DNA from 4 places in the Rahnella sp. CFA14(1/10) genome. Region 4 is predicted to be linked to each of the others. Evidence: predicted binding sites of a transcription regulator. Region 4 holds the regulator's gene; each other region holds the start of a gene.
The links. Region 4 encodes PurR, which represses purine synthesis genes. Its sites were predicted from a motif close to CANGCAAACGTTTGCNTG; they were not measured.
Positions count from the first base shown of each region.

Region 1 (5,229 bases), on a different contig from region 4:
TGTCCGACGGCCGCAGTTCCCTGGTCTGGTGTCATCCGCGAGAAGCGAAAGAAGAAATCGATAACTGGAGCGAAGCGCAGTTTCTCAGTGCGTTGCAAAAAGCGTTCGGCTGGCGTCTGGGCACCTTAAACCAGGCCGGTAAACGTTTCAGTTATCCGCTGCAATTACAAAAAGCTAACAGCCATATCAGTCACCGTCTGGCGCTGGTGGGTAACGCGGCGCAAACGCTGCATCCGATTGCGGGACAGGGTTTTAACCTCGGTCTGCGTGATGTCATCACGCTGGCGGAAACGCTGGCCCATGCTGCCGTACAAGGCACCGACGTCGGCAGTTACCCTGTGCTGAGTGAATATCAGCGGCGCCGTCAGCCTGATCAGCAGGCGACCATCGGCGTCACGGATGGCCTGATCCATCTCTTTGCCAACCGCTGGCTGCCATTAATGGTCGGACGTAATCTTGGTTTACTGGCGATGGAAGGCATTACGCCGCTACGTGATGCGTTTACCCGCCGGACGCTGGGCTGGGTTGACCGTTAATCCTTACAGGAAAAATTATGCAATCTTTTGATGTGGTTATCGCCGGTGGCGGAATGGTGGGTCTGGCGCTGGCGTGCGGATTACAGGGCAGCGGTTTGCGCGTTGCTGTACTGGAAAACCAGCAGCCGGATCTCGATACGCCGTTGCCGGAACAGCCGGGTTTACGGGTTTCGGCGATCAATGCTGCCAGTGAACGCCTGCTGAAATATATGGGTGTCTGGGACAGCATCATCGCTCAGCGTGCCAATGCTTATCAGGGGATGGAAGTCTGGGATCGCGACAGCTTCGGTAAAATTGCATTCCGTGGCGAAGAATACGGTTTCAGCCATCTGGGGCACATCATCGAAAATCAGGTGATCCACCGTGCCTTGTGGCAGCATGCGGAAAAATCTTCTGACATTACACTGCTCACATCAGCCACATTGAAAAATGTGGCATGGGGTGAAAATGAAGCCTTCATTACCCTCAATGATGATCGTCAGCTCAGTGCGCGCTTAGTCGTGGGAGCGGATGGTGCACAGTCATGGCTGCGTCAGCACGCCGATATTCCACTGACCTTTTGGGATTACCGCCATCATGCACTGGTGGCGACCATCCGCACGGAAGAACCGCACCAGTCTGTGGCACGGCAGGTATTCCACGGTGAAGGCATTCTGGCATTTCTGCCGCTGGCGGATACACATTTGTCTTCTATTGTCTGGTCAGTATCTCCGGATGAAGCGCAGCGCCTGAGGGCGCTGGAGCCAGAAGCATTCAACAAAATTCTCGCCAGCACCTTTGACCTGCGCCTTGGTGTTTGTGCAGTAGAAAGCGATCGTCTGACCTTCCCGCTGACCGGACGTTATGCCCGCAGCTTCGCCGGACAACGTCTGGCGCTGGTCGGGGATGCGGCACACACCGTGCATCCGCTGGCCGGGCAGGGTGTCAACTTAGGCTTTATGGATGCTGCTGAACTGGTCTCCGAAATCAAACGTCTGCAAAAAGAAGGCAAGGATTTTGGCCAGCATATGTATCTGCGCCGTTATGAGCGCCGCCGCAAACACAGCGCAGCGCTGATGCTTGCCGGAATGCAGGGCTTTCGCGAACTGTTTGCCGGTGACAATCCTGCCAAAAAACTGCTGCGCGATATCGGCCTGACGCTGGCGGATTCCCTGCCGGGTGTCAAACCGAAGCTGGTCCGACAGGCAATGGGGCTCAATGATTTACCTGAATGGTTACAGGAGCCATCGCTTCGATTGAAATAATCTAATTTCAGCTAAAATTTTCCATTACATTTTCTAATCCGGGGCCGGATTTCTCATTCTGCAAATGGTGAGAAATCCGGCCTTGTCGTTATATAACATCGACACTTTTGCTGTTTATTTGTAGATTTTGCGCCACAAACCCCAGTTTACCAGTCAAAAACTCTGCAAAATGCCCCTGTGAAATCACTGACATTCCCACCGCTCTGCATATTTTAACTTATGGTTAGCAGGGAGATTCAGTGGTAAGTTCAGGCAAAGGGTATCGTTTGCGCGGTGTGCTGTTTATGCACTTAATGAAATGAGGAATAAGATGGTTAAGCAGACTCAGCTTTATGAACAACATGTTGCGTGCGGCGCGCGTATGGTCGATTTCCACGGCTGGATGATGCCTTTGCATTACGGCTCCCAGCTGGATGAACACCACATTGTGCGTCAGGATGCCGGTATGTTTGACGTCTCGCACATGACCATTGTCGATCTCCACGGTGCCCGTACCCGTGAATTCCTCCGTTATCTTCTGGCGAACGATGTCGCCAAACTGACTGCCCCGGGTAAAGCGCTGTACACCGGCATGCTCAATGCCTCCGGCGGCGTCATTGACGATCTGATCGTTTACTTCCTTAATGAAAACTATTTCCGTCTGGTGGTTAACTCAGCGACCCGTGAGAAAGATCTGGCATGGATTTCGCAGCATGCAGAGCCGTACGGTATCGAACTGACGGTGCGTGATGATCTGGCACTGGTTGCCGTGCAGGGACCTCATGCGAAAGAAAAAGCAGAAACCCTGTTTACCGCTGAACAAAAACAAGCGGTAGCGGGCATGAAGCCATTCTTCGGCGTTCAGGCGGGCGACCTGTTTATCGCGACCACCGGTTACACCGGCGAAGCGGGTTATGAAATCGCGCTGCCGCAAGAGCAGGTTGCTGATTTCTGGCAAAAACTGCTGGCCGCAGGCGTGAAGCCAGCCGGTCTGGGCGCGCGTGACACCTTGCGTCTGGAAGCGGGCATGAATCTCTACGGTCAGGAAATGGATGAAGGCGTATCACCGCTGGCCGCCAACATGGGCTGGACTATCGCCTGGGTACCGGAAGATCGTGATTTTATCGGCCGTGACGCACTGGAAAGACAGCGCGAGCAGGGCACTGAACAGTTGGTTGGTCTGGTGATGACGGAGAAAGGTGTATTGCGTAACGAACTGCCGGTGCGATTCACCGACAGCGCGGGCAACACGCTGGAAGGCGTGATCACCAGCGGCTCATTCTCTCCGACGCTGGGCTACAGTATTGCGCTGGCACGCGTTCCGGCGGGCATTGGCGGGCACGCGATTGTGCAAATCCGTAACCGCGAAATGCCGGTGAAAGTCACGAAGCCAGGTTTTGTCCGTAACGGCAAACCGCTGGCGCAGTAAAAATCCGACATAAAATTATCCAGTTAACGCTGAATTAAGCACTTTTTTGGAGAAAATATAATGAGCAATGTTCCAGCAGATTTGAAATACGCGTCTTCCCACGAGTGGATTCGTTCAGAAGGTAACGGAATTTACACCGTAGGTATCACCGAACACGCACAGGAATTACTGGGCGACATGGTATTTGTTGATCTGCCGGAAGTGGGCCGTGAAGTTGCCGCCGGTGAAGACTGCGCCGTGGCGGAATCCGTCAAAGCGGCTTCCGACATTTACTCTCCGATCAGCGGCGAAATCATTGCGGTAAACGCTGAACTGGAAGGTTCTCCGGAGCTGGTCAACAGCGAGCCATATGACACCGGTTTCCTGTTCCAGATTAAAGCATCAGATGAAAGCGAACTGGCTAACCTGCTTGATGCACAAGCCTATTCAGCATCCATTGAAGACTGATTAAACACTGTTTTACCCGCCCCGTAACCCGCTTGCGGGGCAGATCCAGACCCGTAGCTTTTGTCAGTATCCCAAGACACCTCCAGCAGATTTCAGGAATGCGTAGCAAATGACTCAGACTCTCAGCCAACTTGAACACAGCGAAGCTTTTATCGGCCGCCATATCGGTCCGTCTTCTCAGCAGCAGCAACAGATGCTGGAAACGGTCGGTGCGGATTCCTTAAATGCGCTGATCCAGCAGATCGTTCCGGTCGATATCCAGTTACCCGGCCCGCCGGCTGTCGGCGATGCCGTGACTGAACATCAGGCGCTGGCTGAGCTGAAAGCTATTGCCAGCCAGAACCAACGTTATAAATCCTACATTGGTATGGGTTACAGCGCGGTGCTGACGCCGCCGGTTATCCTGCGCAACATGCTGGAGAACCCGGGCTGGTATACCGCTTATACGCCGTATCAGCCGGAAGTGTCCCAGGGGCGTCTTGAGGCGTTGCTGAATTTCCAGCAACTGACGTTAGATCTGACCGGTCTGGATCTGGCTTCTGCTTCCTTGCTCGATGAAGCGACTGCCGCCGCCGAAGCGATGGCGCTGGCAAAACGCGCCAGCAAACTGAAAGACGCTAACCGCTTCTTCGTGGCTGACGATGTGCATCCGCAAACGCTGGATGTCGTACGTACCCGTGCGGAAACATTCGGTTTTGACATTATTGTCGATAAAGCCGAAAAAGTGCTTGAGCTGGAAGGTGTATTTGGCGTGCTGTTACAGCAGGTGGGCACCACCGGCGAAGTACATGATTACACCGCGCTGCTGGGCGAACTGAAATCCCGCAAAATTATCACCACCGTAGCGGCTGATATTATGGCGCTGGTGCTGCTGGCTGCACCGGGCAGGCAGGGCGCGGACGTGGTCTTCGGTTCGGCGCAACGCTTTGGTGTGCCGATGGGTTACGGCGGCCCGCACGCGGCCTTCTTCGCCTGTGTAGATGAATTCAAACGCTCCATGCCGGGCCGTATCATCGGGGTTTCCCGTGATGCTGCGGGCAAAACCGCACTGCGTATGGCGATGCAGACCCGCGAGCAACATATCCGCCGCGAAAAAGCTAACTCTAACATTTGTACCTCGCAGGTTTTACTGGCGAACATTGCCAGCCTGTATGCGGTATTCCACGGTCCTGAAGGCCTGAAACGCATTGCGTCACGCATTCACCGTCTGACCGATATTTTGGCCGCAGGCCTGAAACAGGGCGGCCTGACGCTGCGTCATAACACCTGGTTCGATACGCTGACCGTTGAAGTCAAAGATAAAGCAGCGGTGCTGGAACGCGCGCTGAGCTTCGGCCTGAACCTGCGTACTGATATCCACGGCGCGGTGGGTATCACGCTCGACGAAGCGACCTCCCGCGAAGATGTTCAGATTCTGTTTGCTGCCCTGCTGGGGGACGACAACGGTCTGGATATCGACAAGCTGGATAAAGCGGCATCGACTGACAGCAACGCCATTCCTGCCGCCATGCTGCGTGCGGATCCGATCCTGACGCATCCGGTATTCAACCAGTACCACAGCGAAACCGAGATGATGCGTTATATGCACCGTCTG
Region 1 is NZ_SEWS01000005.1:401,241-406,469, forward strand. Features, by position in the region: gene ubiH (2-octaprenyl-6-methoxyphenyl hydroxylase) at 1-536, shown strand, start outside; gene ubiI (FAD-dependent 2-octaprenylphenol hydroxylase) at 554-1,780, shown strand; gene gcvT (glycine cleavage system aminomethyltransferase GcvT) at 2,091-3,188, shown strand; gene gcvH (glycine cleavage system protein GcvH) at 3,249-3,635, shown strand; gene gcvP (aminomethyl-transferring glycine dehydrogenase) at 3,745-5,229, shown strand, end outside.
Region 1: the regulator PurR is predicted to act here: its motif matches at 2,030-2,047, upstream of gcvT (glycine cleavage system aminomethyltransferase GcvT).

Region 2 (5,229 bases), on a different contig from region 4:
TGCGCTGATTTGCGGCGGTATTTTTGGCGGCAGCGCGTTGCTGAGCCAATCCCCGACGTTACTGTTGCTGGTGAGCTGGGGCGGTGTGGCATTTTTACTGTGGTATGGCTGGGGTGCATTTCGTACGGCATTCAGCAAAAATCCCGAACTGGCTCAGGCTGAAGTGGCGAAGCAAAGTCGCTGGAAAATTGTCGTCAGCATGCTGGCGGTGACCTGGCTGAATCCGCACGTTTATCTTGATACATTCGTGGTGCTTGGCAGTCTGGGCGGCAGCCTGAGCCATGATGAGCGTTCGTGGTTTGCGCTCGGTGCCGTCAGTGCGTCAGTGATATGGTTCTTCGGGCTGGCTATTCTCGCCGCTATGCTCGCGCCATGGCTTAATACCGGCAAAGTGCAGCGGGTGATAAACTTTATCGTCGGCGTCATTATGTGGGGGATTGCAATACAACTGGCCCGTCAGACCGGGGTATTTTGAGTTTTGTCACTAATCTTAGTTTCTGTTGCAACGGATTATGCTACGGTTTCGCAGATTGTTTGACCTATCTATTGCCAGATCTTTGATGATTAATGGAGGCACTGTGAAACTGAAAGCATTGGCTGTAGCAGCGATGTTGGGATTAGGGACATTACCGTTGACGTTACAGGCGGCAGAATTACCTGCCGGGCCGCACGTCGTCACGTCAGGCACCGCAAGCGTGGATGCCACGCCGGATATCGCGACGCTGGCGATTGAAGTCAGCGTGTCAGCGAATGATTCGGCCAGCGCCAAGAAGCAGGCTGATGAACGCGTGGCGGAATACTTTGCTTTCCTGCAAAAAAACGGCATTGAGAAAAAAGATATTAATGCTGCCAACCTGCGTACTCAGCCGGAATACAACTATCTGAAAGACGGCACGTCGCAGCTGAAAGGCTACCGTGCAGTACGTCAGGTTCAGGTAACATTACGTCAGCTGGACAAACTGAACGAACTGCTGGATGGCGCACTGAAATCAGGTCTGAATGAAGTGCGTGCGGTTGAACTGGGTGTTGCCAATCCGGATAAATTCCGCGATGAAGCACGTCAGAAAGCCATCGAAAATGCCACGCAGCAGGCAAAATCACTGGCCGAAGGTTTCCATACCAAACTGGGGCCGGTTTACAGCATCCGTTACCACGTTGCTAACTACCAGCCGATGCCGGTTGCACGTATGTATAAAACGGCTGAAGCCGCAGGCCAGAGCGATGTGGCGCAAACCTACGAGCAGCAAAGCATTCACTTCGACGATCAGGTCGATGTCGTTTTCGAATTGCAGCCTCAGGCTCCCGCACAGTAAATATGAAAAAACCCGCTCCGGCGGGTTTTTTATTTCTGTTTTCGCCAGGCAAATCAGTCCTGACGCAACACCTGATGGCCGTGTGCCAGCAGGGCATCGGTCACTTTGCGCATCATGCGGCTTTCCGGTGCAAAACGGTGCCAGTAAAGCATACGGCGCTGGAAAAGACCCGGCGTCAGGTCGATCAGCTCACCGCTTTCCAGTTCTTTCTCAATCTGTAAATGCGGGATCATGCAGCAGGTGGTGCCCTGACGGGCCAGTTGTACGAACGCTTCCGATGAGTTAACGATATGGCACGGCACGCTGCCAGGCGATAAATCGAAGTTCTGTTGCAGGAAGGCCTGATGCATATCATCAAGATGGTCAAATGCCACCGCCGGTGCTTTCAGTAAGGCGGAGCGGGTGACGCCGTTCGGAAAATAGCGATCAGCGAAAGGTTTGGAACCCACAAACAAATAATCCAGTGCACCGAGCTGATCCACCAGACAACTCGGCAGTGGCTGTGGCTGTATACTCACCGCACCGACGACTTCGCCGCGACGCAAGCGCTCCTGCGTTCGGGTTTCGTCTTCCACCTGTAAATTAAGACGGATAGGGGAATCGACCAGCACCGATTTCAGCGCAGGCAGTAACCAGGTTGCCAGACTGTCGGCGTTGACTGCCAGTGAAAGCAACAGCGGTGTATCGTTGCTTTCGTGATTGCTGTCGCTGCCCAGCCACTCTTCTTCCAGTAATTCCACCTGATGTAACAAGGCCAGCAATTTCTGCCCCTGTTCAGTCGGACGGGGGGGAACGGTACGGACCAGCAGCGGCTGGCCGAACAAATTTTCCAGTTGCTTAATGCGCTGAGAGACTGCCGATTGTGTGATGCAAAGCTTCTGTGCTGCGCGTTCAAAACCGCGCTCACGGATCACCGCGTCCAGTGCCTGCAGCGTTCTATAGTCCGGGCGTTTCATCGGAGTTCTGTCCCTTGGATTCAATGTTATCGGGACACTATGCCACAGATTGTCAGGTTTTGTGGTGAGGAAAATCGGGGTGTTTGCAACACAATTGCACTTAATAAGTGTGATCTGGTCACGCTCTTGACTGCCCAATCTGCCGGGACATGCTTTATAATCACCCGCACTCTTCGTTTCACCGAACCATTCACGCCACTTTCGTGTTATCAGACAGAGAAGCCATTATGACGCAGGAAGAATTGAAAAAAGCAGTCGGTTGGGCCGCGCTGGATTACGTGACGCCGGGCACCATTGTCGGTGTCGGCACCGGATCCACTGCCGCGCATTTCATCGATGCACTGGGTTCCATCAAAGGCCAGATAGAAGGCGCCGTTTCCAGCTCCGACGCCTCAACTGCAAAACTGAAAAGCTTAGGCATCCATGTTTTCGACAGCAACGAAGTGGATTCGCTGGATGTGTATGTTGACGGTGCAGATGAAATCAATGGCGCAATGCAAATGATCAAAGGCGGCGGCGCGGCGCTGACCCGTGAAAAAATCATTGCCGCGATTGCCAAAAAATTCATCTGCATTGTGGATGCCTCTAAGCAGGTGGATGTGTTGGGTAAATTCCCGTTGCCTGTTGAAGTGATCCCGATGGCTCGTTCTTACGTGGCGCGTGAACTGGTGAAACTCGGCGGCCTGCCGGAATACCGTCAGAATGTACTGACAGACAACGGCAACGTGATCCTGGATGTGCACAACCTGAATATTCTTGATGCTGTCGCGATGGAAAATAAGATCAACAGTATTGCCGGTGTGGTGACTGTCGGTCTGTTCGCCAACCGGGGGGCTGATGTGGCGCTGGTCGGGACTTCCGAAGGTGTCAAAACCATCAAACTGAAGTAATCAGCCTATAAGCAGAAGATCTGGCTGCTTTTGTCCCGGGCAGCCAGTCTCCGCCTCGTCATCCCGCTGTCATAACGCAATGTTATGAAGATGATAATTTTCCGACTGAATCATCTTTTATTTAAAAGCTTTAATTTGGTGACTTATGTCACATTCCTGTATTTCTCCTCCTGAACGTCTGGCTCAGCAAAATCTAACCAGCATGAAATGCTAAAAACCAACAGGTGCGCTGAGCCTTCTGCTGGGGGGCAGGCAATCGTTTGTATTGATGATGGCGGATTTTTTGTTATGTTGACTGTGAGCAGTCACCATGCAGTTTGAATTCAGTCAGAAAATTATAGGGTCGGGAAATGGCAAAAGTATCACTTGAGAAAGACAAGATTAAGTTTTTGTTAGTGGAAGGCGTCCACCAAAGTGCGGTTGATACACTCCGTGCCGCGGGTTACACCAATATTGAATTTCACAAAGGTGCTTTAGACACGCAATCGCTGAAAGAATCGATCCGTGACGCGCACTTTGTTGGACTCCGATCGCGTACTCAGCTGACTGAAGAAGTGTTCCAGGCAGCAGAAAAACTGGTGGCTGTTGGATGTTTCTGCATCGGCACCAATCAGGTGGATCTTAAAGCTGCGACCCGTCGTGGTATTCCGGTCTTTAACGCACCGTTCTCCAATACCCGTTCGGTTGCGGAAATGGTGCTGGGCGAAATGTTGCTGATGATGCGCGGTATTCCTGAAGCGAATGCGAAAGCGCACCGTGGTGTGTGGAACAAACTGGCAGTCGGTTCATTCGAAGCGCGTGGCAAGCGTCTGGGGATCATTGGTTACGGCCACATTGGTACGCAGCTGGGGATCCTGGCGGAAAGCCTGGGGATGCGCGTCTTCTATTACGACATCGAAAGCAAACTGCCATTGGGTAATGCGCAGCCGATTGCGACGCTGGAAGAATTGCTTAACACCAGCGACGTGGTCACCTTGCATGTGCCGGAAACTGCCGGTACGAAAGACATGATTTCGGAGGCGCAGCTGGCCCAGATGAAACCGGGCGCGCTGCTAATCAATGCCTCACGCGGCACCGTTATCGACATTCCGGCGCTGTGTGATGCACTGCGCAGCAAACATCTTTCCGGCGCGGCGATTGACGTCTTCCCGGAAGAACCGGCGACCAACAGTGATCCGTTCAATTCTCCGTTGTGTGAATTCGACAACGTCCTGCTGACGCCACACATCGGTGGCTCGACAATGGAAGCGCAGGAAGGTATCGGCCTTGAGGTGGCAGGTAAACTGGCGAAATACTCTGACAACGGTTCAACCCTGTCAGCGGTTAACTTCCCGGAAGCCTCTCTGCCTGCGCATACCGAGAAAGCCAGCCGTCTGTTGCATATCCATGAAAACCGTCCGGGGGTGCTGACCAGCATCAACCAGATTTTCGCGGAGCAAGGGATTAATATCGCCGCACAGTATCTGCAAACCAGCCCTGAAATCGGTTATGTCGTTATCGATGCTGAAACAGATACCACGACGCTGAATACCGCACTGCAACTGATGAAGGCAATTCCGGGAACCATTCGTGCCCGTTTGCTTTACTGAGCATATCAGCCATAAATGACAAAGCCGCCGGAAGGCGGTTTTTTTGTTTCTGGCATCAGGGTAATAAACAATATCCGCTGGTGAACGCGGGAATCAAAACGTCAGAAGTAAAAAGACAGGGTGATCAGACCACAGAGGATCACTGATGAAAAAGTGATTTCGAACAGGTAGCGGCGCAGGATCATCTGTCAGTACCTCGGGCGGATAAACGGAGAAAAAAACACCCGGCGAACCGGGTGTTAAATTAACAGTCTTGATAAGCGCGAGCAGCGATGCTCACGAAGACTTCTTCGTTACTTCTTATGCTGCCGGGGTAGCTTTTGCAGCCGGAGCAGCTTTCTTAGCATGTTTTACGTGTTTTTTAGCAGCCTGGGCTTTCTGTGCAACCGGAGCGGCTTTCTTAGCATGTTTTACGTGTTTTTTAGCAGCCTGGGCTTTCTGTGCAACCGGAGCGGCTTTCTTAGCGTGTTTCACGTGTTTT
Region 2 is NZ_SEWS01000005.1:391,420-396,648, forward strand. Features, by position in the region: gene argO (arginine exporter ArgO) at 1-475, shown strand, start outside; gene EVX52_RS12715 (oxidative stress defense protein) at 579-1,313, shown strand; gene EVX52_RS12720 (LysR family transcriptional regulator ArgP) at 1,367-2,269, opposite strand; gene rpiA (ribose-5-phosphate isomerase RpiA) at 2,497-3,159, shown strand; gene serA (phosphoglycerate dehydrogenase) at 3,510-4,748, shown strand; gene asr (acid resistance repetitive basic protein Asr) at 5,049-5,229, opposite strand, start outside.
Region 2: the regulator PurR is predicted to act here: its motif matches at 3,409-3,426, upstream of serA (phosphoglycerate dehydrogenase).

Region 3 (5,229 bases), on a different contig from region 4:
CAGTGTAGATTGACCAGCGGCAGACTCAGCCATTTTTCTGATACATCGGTGCCAATCAGATTCACCATCACCGACGGCGAACTCACTACCGGTTTCGGCAGTGGCAGATCGAGAATGGCGCGCAGATGCATTTCAAACTGACTGTAGGATGCGCCGTTTTGCGTCCAGTGTCCGCTGTTATGCACACGCGGCGCCAGCTCGTTGATCAGCAACCCTTCGCTGACCACGAAACATTCCATCGCCATCACGCCGACATATTTCAGTTCGTTCATGATGGCCGACAGCATGCCTTCTGCCTGCCGTTGCAGATTAGCATCCGGCTGTGGCAGCGCAACGCTGGTGCGCAAAATACCGTCCTGATGCAGGTTGTGGGTCAGCGGATAAAAGACCGTTTTGCCGTCGTGTCCGCGCGCACCCACCAGCGAGACTTCACCGGAGAAATTGATGCCCTGCTCAACGATGCATTCGCCGTAGCAATCCTGCGGCAGCGTATTTTCTTCGCCTGAACGCAGACGCCACTGACCCCGGCCGTCGTAACCGCCAACACGACGTTTCACAATCGCCAGTTCACCCAGCTGTGAGAAAACCTGCGGCCATTGGGCAACATCGGCCAGCAATTGCCATGGTGCGGTTGCCAGGCCGAGTTGATCCAGTAACTGTTTTTGCGTCAGGCGGTCGGCCAGACGCGGGAAAATATCGCGGTTGACGAACGCATTATGCGTCGCCAGTTCACGGGTCAGGGCAGTTTCCGGCCAGCGCTCGATTTCAGCAGTGATGACGCTTTGCTGATACGGTACGGCTTCCGGCTCGGCATCCAGGCCGACGGGATATACGGCGATGCCCAGTGGTTCACCGGCCTGACGCAGCATTCTGCCTAACTGGCCGTTTCCGAGTACGCAAACCGGTTTCATGCTTCCTCCCGCGGATCGGGATTATTCAGCACTTCGTCCGTTTGTGTAGTGCGCCATGTCGCCAGATTTTTGGCGATTTCAGCATCATGCAGCGCCAGAATCTGTGCCGCCAGTAGCGCCGCGTTAGCCGCACCCGCTTTACCAATCGCCAGCGTACCGACCGGAATGCCACGCGGCATCTGCACGATGGAATATAAGCTGTCGATGCCACTGAGTGCCGCACTTTGCACCGGAACACCCAACACCGGTACCAGCGTCTTCGCCGCCAGCATGCCCGGTAAATGCGCTGCGCCACCGGCACCCGCGATGATCACATCAAATCCGTTAGCGGAAGCCTGCTCAGCGAAAGTAAATAACTTGTCCGGCGTACGGTGAGCGGAGACGATATCGACATGGAAAGGAATATTCAGCGTTGTGAGGACGTCGGCGGCGAACTGCATGGTCGCCCAGTCACTTTTTGACCCCATAACGATGGCGATTTTTGCCGGGGTAACGTTGGATGACATGTCTGTAAAGCTCCTGTGATTCGGAAATAGAAACTGCGAGGGCGCAAATGATAGCATGCTCCGTGAGGGAGGAAAACGGTTGCGTCGCCGGAAAACCGCGCATTTTTGATGAGAAGTTGGCGGCAGATTTGTATAATCCCCCTCACGCTGTTAATGACAAATCTGACTGGAAACTGATTTATGACGCAGGCTTTACTGGCACCGATTTATGATTTTCTTCACTGTGAAACCCCTGCTATCTGGGTCGATGTGGCGCTGGAAAATCAGACGGTGATGCTGATTGATCACGCCAACTGTGAAAAGAAAGCGGCGGCAACGGCGATGAGCCTGATGACCAAATATCTTGAGCGCACTGAACTGCTGTTTTGCGCGGCCCGTCTGGCACGGGAAGAGCTTCACCACTTTGAGCAGGTGGTGGAAATCATGCAAAAACGCAATATTACTTATACCCAGCTTTCACCGTCGCGCTATGCCAGCGGGATGATCAAACATACCCGTCATCATGATGATCTGAATATTCTGGTTGACCGGCTGATTATCGGAGCGTACATCGAAGCGCGTTCCTGCGAGCGCTTTGCCAAAATTGCGCCACATCTCGATGAAACCTTATCGCGCTTTTATACCTCACTGCTGCGTTCTGAATCACGGCATTTTGCCGATTACCTGGCGCTGGCAGAACAGTATGCCGGAACGGATATCCGTGAACGGGTAGAGGAGTTTGGCAGAATTGAAGCGGAACTGATCCTCACGCCGGATGAGCAATTCCGCTTCCACAGCGGCGTACCTGTTACCCTTCATACTTCAGGCTGCTGATATGTTGACTGCGTTCATTCGCCCTGGTCACTGAGCCAGCTAAGCTCCCGGGGATTCACAAACTTGTTGCCTTCGGCAACTCAACATTATTCAGGGTAATGGGAGGGTGACTCAAAACGGGAAGCTGATCAGTTCCACGTTGTCGGCAGTCACCTTGACCATCGAGCCTTCTTCGTGCCAGGCACCGAGTACCACCCGGTGCCCGGTTTTATTCTGCAACGCCACCTCGTGGATCGCCGGACGATGGGTATGGCCGTGAATCATCCATTCTACGCCTGACGTCTGCATTTCGCTGATCACTGCCTGCGGGTTCACATCCATAATATCCAGTGACTTACCCTGATTTGAGGCTTTGCTGTTGGCGCGCATTCTGGCGGCAATCGCCAGCCGCCATTTCAGCGGCAGCATCAGGAAAAGTTTTTGGATCAGCGGGTTGTGGACTTTTTTGCGGAAATTTTGATACGCGACATCATCGGTACACAGGGTATCACCGTGCAGGATCAGGACGCGGCGGCCATACAGCTCAAGCACTTTTTTTTCCGGCAGCAATGTCATCAGGCTGTCGCGTGCGAAGCGTCTGCCGAGCAGAAAATCGCGGTTACCATGAATGAAAAAGCAGGGTACGCCTTGCTGGTGTAACTGATTGAGTGCTGCGGCGATCTCGGCATGAAGCGGCTGCGGATCATCGTCGCCTATCCAGGCTTCAAACAGGTCACCGAGAATGTACAGGGCATCAGCCTGCGGCGCATCTTCGCGCAGAAAACGCAGAAAACCGGCAGTGATTGCCGGTTCCTGTGCGCAAAGATGGATATCTGCAATAAAAAACGTGGTCATCCCGACGTTGATTATTCGCTGACTGTGACGCTTTTGATCACAACATCTTCTTTTGGAACGTCCTGGTGCATGCCGCTGCGGCCGGTTTTGACGGCTTTGATCGCGTCAACCACATCCATGCCTTCGACCACTTCTGCGAATACGCAGTAACCCCAACCTTGCGCATTTTTGCCGCTGTGGTTCAGGAAATCGTTGTCAGTGACGTTGATGAAGAACTGAGCCGTGGCGGAGTGCGGATCGTTGGTACGCGCCATTGCCAGCGTGCCTTTGGTATTTTTCAGACCATTGTCTGCTTCATTATTGATAGGCGCATCGGTGTTTTTCTGGTTCATGCCTGGCTCAAAACCGCCGCCCTGGATCATGAAACCGTTAATCACACGGTGGAAAATAGTGTTGTCGTAGAAGCCTTTACGGCAATAGTTCAGGAAGTTTTCAACGGTGGCTGGCGCTTTGTCAGCGAAAGTATTAATGATGATGTCGCCGTGGTTAGTGTGGAAAGTGACCATATTTATCATCCTGCTAATGTTGATGTGTGCTCTTAGTAAGAGCGGCTACTATAGCCTTTTCTTATACCATAACTCAAAAGTTGCCGTCAGCAGTGGCTTTGTGATGACTAAAGCCCGTCCGGTGGCCTTATGGCGTTTCGGTGAAATCATTTTCGTTATATTATACGCGTTAGTGTCGCTTAAACGCGTCAACGTCATTTTCTACGCCCAACACACGGAATAGCCTGATGCTGAAGATTTTTAATACCCTGAGTCGCCAAAAAGAGGAATTCAAGCCAATTCATGCCGGTAAAGTCGGTATGTACGTGTGTGGGATCACTGTTTACGACCTGTGTCATATCGGCCATGGTCGCACCTTTGTGTCTTTCGACGTGGTATCACGTTATCTGCGCTACCTCGGTTATGACCTGAAATATGTGCGCAACATTACCGATATCGACGACAAAATCATTAAACGTGCCGCTGAAAATGGCGAAACTTTCATGTCGCTAACCGATCGTATGATCGCGGAAATGCACGCTGATTTTGCCTCACTGAACATTTTGCCACCGGACGCGGAACCGCGTGCGACGCGGCACATTGATGAGATCATCGATATCGTGCAGAAGCTGATTGACCGCAACCATGCTTATGTCGCGTCGAACGGCGACGTGATGTTCTGGGTGGAAAGTGATCCGGATTACGGCGTGTTGTCCCGTCAGGATCTGGATCAGTTACAGGCTGGCGCACGCGTTGAAGTTGAAGCTAACGTGAAACGCAATCCGATGGATTTTGTGTTGTGGAAAATGTCTAAGCCGGGCGAGCCGAGCTGGACATCACCGTGGGGCGAAGGTCGCCCGGGCTGGCATATCGAATGTTCTGCCATGAACTGCAAACAGCTCGGCGCGCATTTCGACATTCACGGCGGCGGTTCTGATCTGATGTTCCCGCACCATGAAAACGAAATTGCACAGTCAAGCTGCGCGCATGACGGTCCGTATGTGAATACCTGGATGCACTCCGGTATGGTGATGATTGATCGTGAAAAGATGTCCAAATCGCTGGATAACTTCTTTACGGTGCGCGACGTGCTGAAATATTACGATGCTGAAAGTGTGCGCTATTTCCTGATGTCGGGTCATTACCGCAGCCAGCTGAATTACAGCGAAGAGAATCTGAAACTGGCGCGTACCTCAATGGAGCGTCTTTACACCGCGCTGCGCGGGACCGATGCTGCTGCAATGCCAGCCGGTGGTGAGGCTTTCGTTGCGCGTTTCCGTGCCGCTATGGACGACGATTTCAATACGCCGGAAGCTTATTCTGTGCTGTTCGATATGGCGCGTGACATCAACCGCCTGAAAGCGGAAGACCTGTCTGCGGCAAACGGACTGGCCGCCGAACTGCGCCAGCTGGCGGGTGTACTTGGCCTGCTGGAACAGGATCCGGAGCAGTTCCTCAAGTCCGGCGCACAGGCGGATAATGACGACGAAGTGGCTGAAATCGAAGCGTTGATCAAACAACGTAACGATGCCCGTGCCAGCAAAGACTGGGGCATGGCGGACAAAGCGCGTGATCGTCTCAATGAAATGGGTATCGTGTTAGAAGATGGCGCTGCCGGAACCACCTGGCGCCGCAAGTAATCTCCTTCATACCTGAAGCTGCAGCAGTGTGCCTTGCTGC
Region 3 is NZ_SEWS01000017.1:46,922-52,150, reverse strand. Features, by position in the region: gene purK (5-(carboxyamino)imidazole ribonucleotide synthase) at 1-911, opposite strand, end outside; gene purE (5-(carboxyamino)imidazole ribonucleotide mutase) at 908-1,417, opposite strand; gene EVX52_RS24305 (tRNA-(ms[2]io[6]A)-hydroxylase) at 1,598-2,230, shown strand; gene lpxH (UDP-2,3-diacylglucosamine diphosphatase) at 2,342-3,064, opposite strand; gene ppiB (peptidylprolyl isomerase B) at 3,076-3,570, opposite strand; gene cysS (cysteine--tRNA ligase) at 3,798-5,189, shown strand.
Region 3: the regulator PurR is predicted to act here: its motif matches at 1,486-1,503, upstream of purE (5-(carboxyamino)imidazole ribonucleotide mutase).

Region 4 (5,229 bases):
GTCAGTGTTTTTTACTTTAAGGTCGAAAGGACGATTACCGTTTACCTGAATATCTGCCATCGCCAGCATCTCACTGGCGATCCGATACCATTGATTGTCCTGAATGCTTTGGTCTTCTATACACGATGAACTCATAGCTTCTCCATCACTTTCTCTTCTGACTTATTAACCTGCCGGGAAAAGCAAAGGCTATTTTTGCAGGTCTTTATGAGAACAGACGACTAGCGTCTCGCCCGATATTCGACACCAACAGAGGAAATTAAGAAGAACGCCTGCGCGCCGGAAGACGGGCAGGAAAATCATCCGTGAAAAGTATTCAAAAAATAAGTGTGACACCGTCCGCGCGTCTGGCTTAAGTATGTAATAAAAGTTTTGTAAAAATGCTATTTTATTTGGTTTTGTTGAGTATAGGCTCGCTGGCAGGCATTCTCAATAGTAAATCGTAATCAATGAAAATGCCCGCTAAGTGACTGTTACATTAGGGTATTATCACTGTTGATTTGCGTGCAGAGTCTGAGTTTCCTGCTCCGGTGGCTGCTCATCGTCTCGTACATTTTTATGCTGTAAAGAGAGCCAGCGGCCCAAAACTACCAACAATAGTGTAGACAGCATGATCGTGACTGTCGCCATGAGCGGGTGCACAATAAATGCGGAAACCAGCATGCTGGCAAGGAAGCAAAGCCCAAGCTGCAAGGTATTCTGCAACGCTGCCGCCTTACCTGTATTAGCAGGAAATGGCATTAATGCATTTGCGACAACAATTGGATAGGTTGCACCATTCACTAAAGCCATCAGACAGAAAGGGATCAGCAAACTTGTCAGCCCGGCATCTGTGAACATAGCCACACAGAACAAGGCCACCATACTGATGCCGTAACCAGTCAGTAACCATGGCAGAATTTTATTGCCGTCCAGCCTGTTGATCAGAACACGGCAACCAAAACCACCGAGCAGGAAAGCGATAGTCTGCGGAACATAGCTCAGCCCGATGGCACCGGGTGAATAGCCCATATCGCTCAGGATAAACGGTGAGCCCGTCAGCCACGCAAAGAAACCCGCTGAACAGGCGGCATAAATCATGACATTCCCGCTGTAAACAGGCGATTTCAATAAAGTCGTAAAGCCGGTTTTATCTGCCTTTGCGTCTTTTGCCGGTTTGTTTTCATGCAGAGTCAGCGTCGTCAGCACTAAAGCGATGGCAACGACGGTCAGCAGGGCAAAAATAGCTTCCCAGTCAAAATGATTGAGCACCCAGGCACCCAGCAACGGTGCAAGAGCCGGAGAAAGCGCCACTAACGGCATAATGCTGGCAAAAGTTTTTTTTGCCACATCGGCAGAAAAACGGTCAACAACGATAGCCTGCCAGGTGACTGCGGCAGCACACACGCCTATGGCCTGTAAGAAACGCAGGGCCAGAAGAGCGCGTACATTCTCAACCCAGATAACACCCAGACAGCCGAACGCAAAAAGTATCAGACCAAGAAGCAATACCGGTTTACGGCCGATTCTGTCCGACAGTGGCCCCCACAGCAACTGACCAACAGCAAATCCACCGAGAAAAATGCTCAGACTTGCGCTGATCATCCCGGGGCTGGTCATCAGACTGGTTTGCATGGCACTGAATGCAGGCAGATACATATCGGTGGCTAAAAAGCCCAGCATGCTCAGACCCGCAAGATAGAGCATAAATCCAAAGGAGGGTTTCATTATTGTCTCGTTAATTTATTTATTGCAGATGATGTGACGCAGATTTCATACCGGGGGCGGAGTTTAACGCTTTGATAACAGGCTTGTGAAACGTTAATATTTGCACTCTGCTATCAAAAAAATTGAAGGCTGGATTATGTGGTCAGAATACGCTCTCGAAGTGGTTGATGCTGTCGCAAGAACCGGCAGTTTTAGTGCAGCTGCGCAGGACTTACACCGTGTGCCTTCTGCCATCAGTTACACCGTCCGCCAGCTTGAACAATGGCTGGCCGTGCCGTTGTTTGAACGTCGACATCGTGACGTAGTGCTGACGCCAGCGGGAAAGGTTTTTGTCGATGAAGCACGGGTTATGACAAAAAAAATGATAGCCACCCGCCGGCAGTGTCAACAGGTGGCGAACGGCTGGCGCGGCGAATTACGTGTGGCGGTCGACCGGATTGTCAAACCCGCACGGACACGGCGTCTGGTGCTCGATTTTTATCGCCATTTTGCGGATACCGAACTCATTATTCACTCGGAAGTGTTTAACGGTGTCTGGGATGCGTTGGTCGACGGGCGTGCAGACGTGGCGATCGGCGCTACGCGCGCGATACCGGTTGGCGGGCGCTTCAGTTTTCGTGATATGGGATTTATGGACTGGCATTGTGTCGTCAGCCCGCAACATCCGCTGGCGCAGCTATCCGGTGCGCTGAACGATGATCAACTGCGACCTTATCCGGCATTGTGCCTGGAAGATACTTCCCGGACATTGCCTAAGCGTGATACCTGGACGCTCGATAACCAGCGGCGTCTGGTCGTGCCGGACTGGACCTGTGCGCTGGAATGCCTGACTGAGGGTTTATGCGTGGGTATGATGCCGGTTCACCGGGTCATGCCGTGGATTGAACAGGGAAAATTACAGGTGCTGGCACTGGAGAATATATTCCCTGACAGCCCGTGCTGCCTGACGTGGGATCAAAGCAATCCTTCACCTTCACTGAGCTGGCTGTTGGAATACATGGGCGATACAGACACCATGAATCAGGAATGGCTGCGCGATTAGAACAAACGCCTGCACAGGCAGGCGTTTGTTATTTGTTAACGACGGTAATCGCGGTACGGGCCGTCGGCGACTGAACGGCGCTCGACCAGTTTCGGATGCACTTCGATGGTCTGGGACTCTTCACGCTTACTGACAATTCTGTCCAGTAACATCGTAAAGGCCATTTCACCCAGACGTTCTTTCGGCTGATGCACGGTTGTCAGCGCCGGGGAGAAGTAACGGGCGTTACGCACATTGTCGTACCCGATCACGGAAATATCCTGAGGAACGCGAAGGCCGAGTTCGTCTGCGGCACAAATTGCACCCATTGCCATCACATCGCCGCCGCAAAATACGGCAGTCGGACGATGCTTCTGCATCAGAATCTTATGCATTGCCTGGTAGCCAGACTCTGGTTCGAAATCACCCTGAACTACCCATTCGTCACGAAGAGGAATATTGGCTTCAGTCAGTGCTTTCACAAAACCCTGGAAGCGGCCGCCGCCGGTATTACGCGCCAGTTGCCCGGGGATCACGCCAATATCACGATGACCGCGTTCAATCAGATAACGACCGGCCATGTAACCACCTTCGAAAGCGTTATCGATAATGCTGTCGGTAAAGTTCTTGCGTGCTTCACCCCAGTCCATGACCACCATGGGAATCGAGCGGTACTCTTCGAGCATATTGAGCAATTCATCAGGGTATTCCGCGCACATCACCAGCAAGCCGTCGACGCGTTTTTGCGCCAGCATTTGCAGGTAGGCCTGTTGTTTCTCCAGGTTATTATGCGAGTTACACAAAATCAGCGTATAGCCTTTGGAGAAGCAGCTGTTTTCCACGGCTTCAATCACTTCGGCAAAATAGGGCGCTTCGCTTGAGGTGGCCAGCAGGCCGATGGTTTTAGTGTTATTGACCTTCAGACTGCGGGCTACAGCACTCGGAGAGTAATGTAACTCTTTGATTGCAAGGAGAACCGCTTCTTTGGTTTCTTCGGCGACGAAACGTGTTTTATTGATGACGTGCGACACGGTTGTAGTGGAAACGCCAGCGCGCTTTGCGACATCTTTAATCGTTGCCATGTAAACAATGACTCCTGAACTCACGTGCTTCAGCACGTTAGCATTATGTTAATCGTTTGCCTGCGAGGATTTAACTGCTGGCTTCTCAAAGGGCAGTGAAATCATTGGGTGGATTCTTCAGAATGAGGCGCGAAATGCTCTCGGGTGAAATCGACCGGCACACAGACGTGTTAACCGACAATTTTCTCTTATAATGCAGGAAAGTGGAAGCAAAATTCTCAGGAACGCATTGTCATTCAACACAAGATTTTAAAGGTTAATTATGAGAAAATGCGTTGGCACACAATGAGTGTGGTATTAAGAAATGCCACAATTTGATCCGAAAGGGGGTTTGATGGACAGCAACCTGAAATTATCGTTGATCACCACGGTATGCGCTTTGCTTATGATTATCGCTTTCAGCTTCACTGCAATAATGAACTGATTCAATAAGTGATCCGCCATAAAAAAGGGCGACGCCTGTCACAGGCGTCGCCCTTTTCAATGTTACGCAGTGACCGTTACCGCCGATGTTCTTCCCTGCAGAAACGCTTCGTTAAATGCTATTCAATGGCTGATTAGCGAACCTTCAGACTTAACGAATTGTTTATTATCGGATCGTTTTAGGGGTCATTACCCGACGTGCGCCTACATAGTGGTCTTGCCAGTAATCATCGCCAAGAGAAGTAATTTTAATGTCTTCGCCCGTTCTTGGAGACTGAATAAACTTGCCGTTGCCAACGTAAACCCCAACATGGTCTGCCGCGCCGCGGTTATTGATTCTGAAGAACACCAGATCACCGCTTTCAAGTTCGCCGCGTTTGACCGGAGCGGCATCGCGCAGGTGATACATTTCATTCGCTGTACGTGGCATTTTTATACGGATCAAATCTTTGTAAGCATAATAAACTAAGCCGCTGCAATCAAAACCGGTATTCGGCGAGGTTCCGCCCCAGCGATACGGTTTTCCTACCTGGTGCATCAGTTTGGTCATGGCCGTTTGCTGAGCATGCTGATAGCGTTTTTTATGTGTTGCACTTAGCGTAATCGGTTTGCTGTCTTCTTCGAATTTCTTACCTTTACGGTGCCGGCCATAGGCTTCTTTTTTACCGGCCTTTTCCGTGCTGTTTTTCGCGAGGGCACGGGTTTTGCTATGTCTCTCTGTTTTGCTCTCGGCCCGCGTGGTCTTGAGTGTCTTTTCTTTTTTACTTTCGGCCCGCGTTTTGGCGCTTCTCTCCGTCGTGGTCTTTCGTTTAACCAGTTCGGTGCTTTTCACTTTCTTCTTCGAATTCTTATCCTGAGTTTTTTGTTCTGTGACGGGCGCGGTTTTCGTTTTTTTACTGTTTTTCGCAGCAACCGTTTTTCGCTTTCGTCGTTCTTCCGGCGCAGCCTGATTAACATGACTTTTACGCTGATCGGCAGAGACACGAGTCTGTGGCG
Region 4 is NZ_SEWS01000001.1:249,998-255,226, reverse strand. Features, by position in the region: gene cfa (cyclopropane fatty acyl phospholipid synthase) at 1-135, opposite strand, end outside; gene punC (purine nucleoside transporter PunC) at 490-1,707, opposite strand; gene punR (DNA-binding transcriptional activator PunR) at 1,844-2,749, shown strand; gene purR (HTH-type transcriptional repressor PurR) at 2,785-3,810, opposite strand; gene EVX52_RS25730 (YnhF family membrane protein) at 4,115-4,234, shown strand; gene EVX52_RS01195 (C40 family peptidase) at 4,400-5,229, opposite strand, start outside.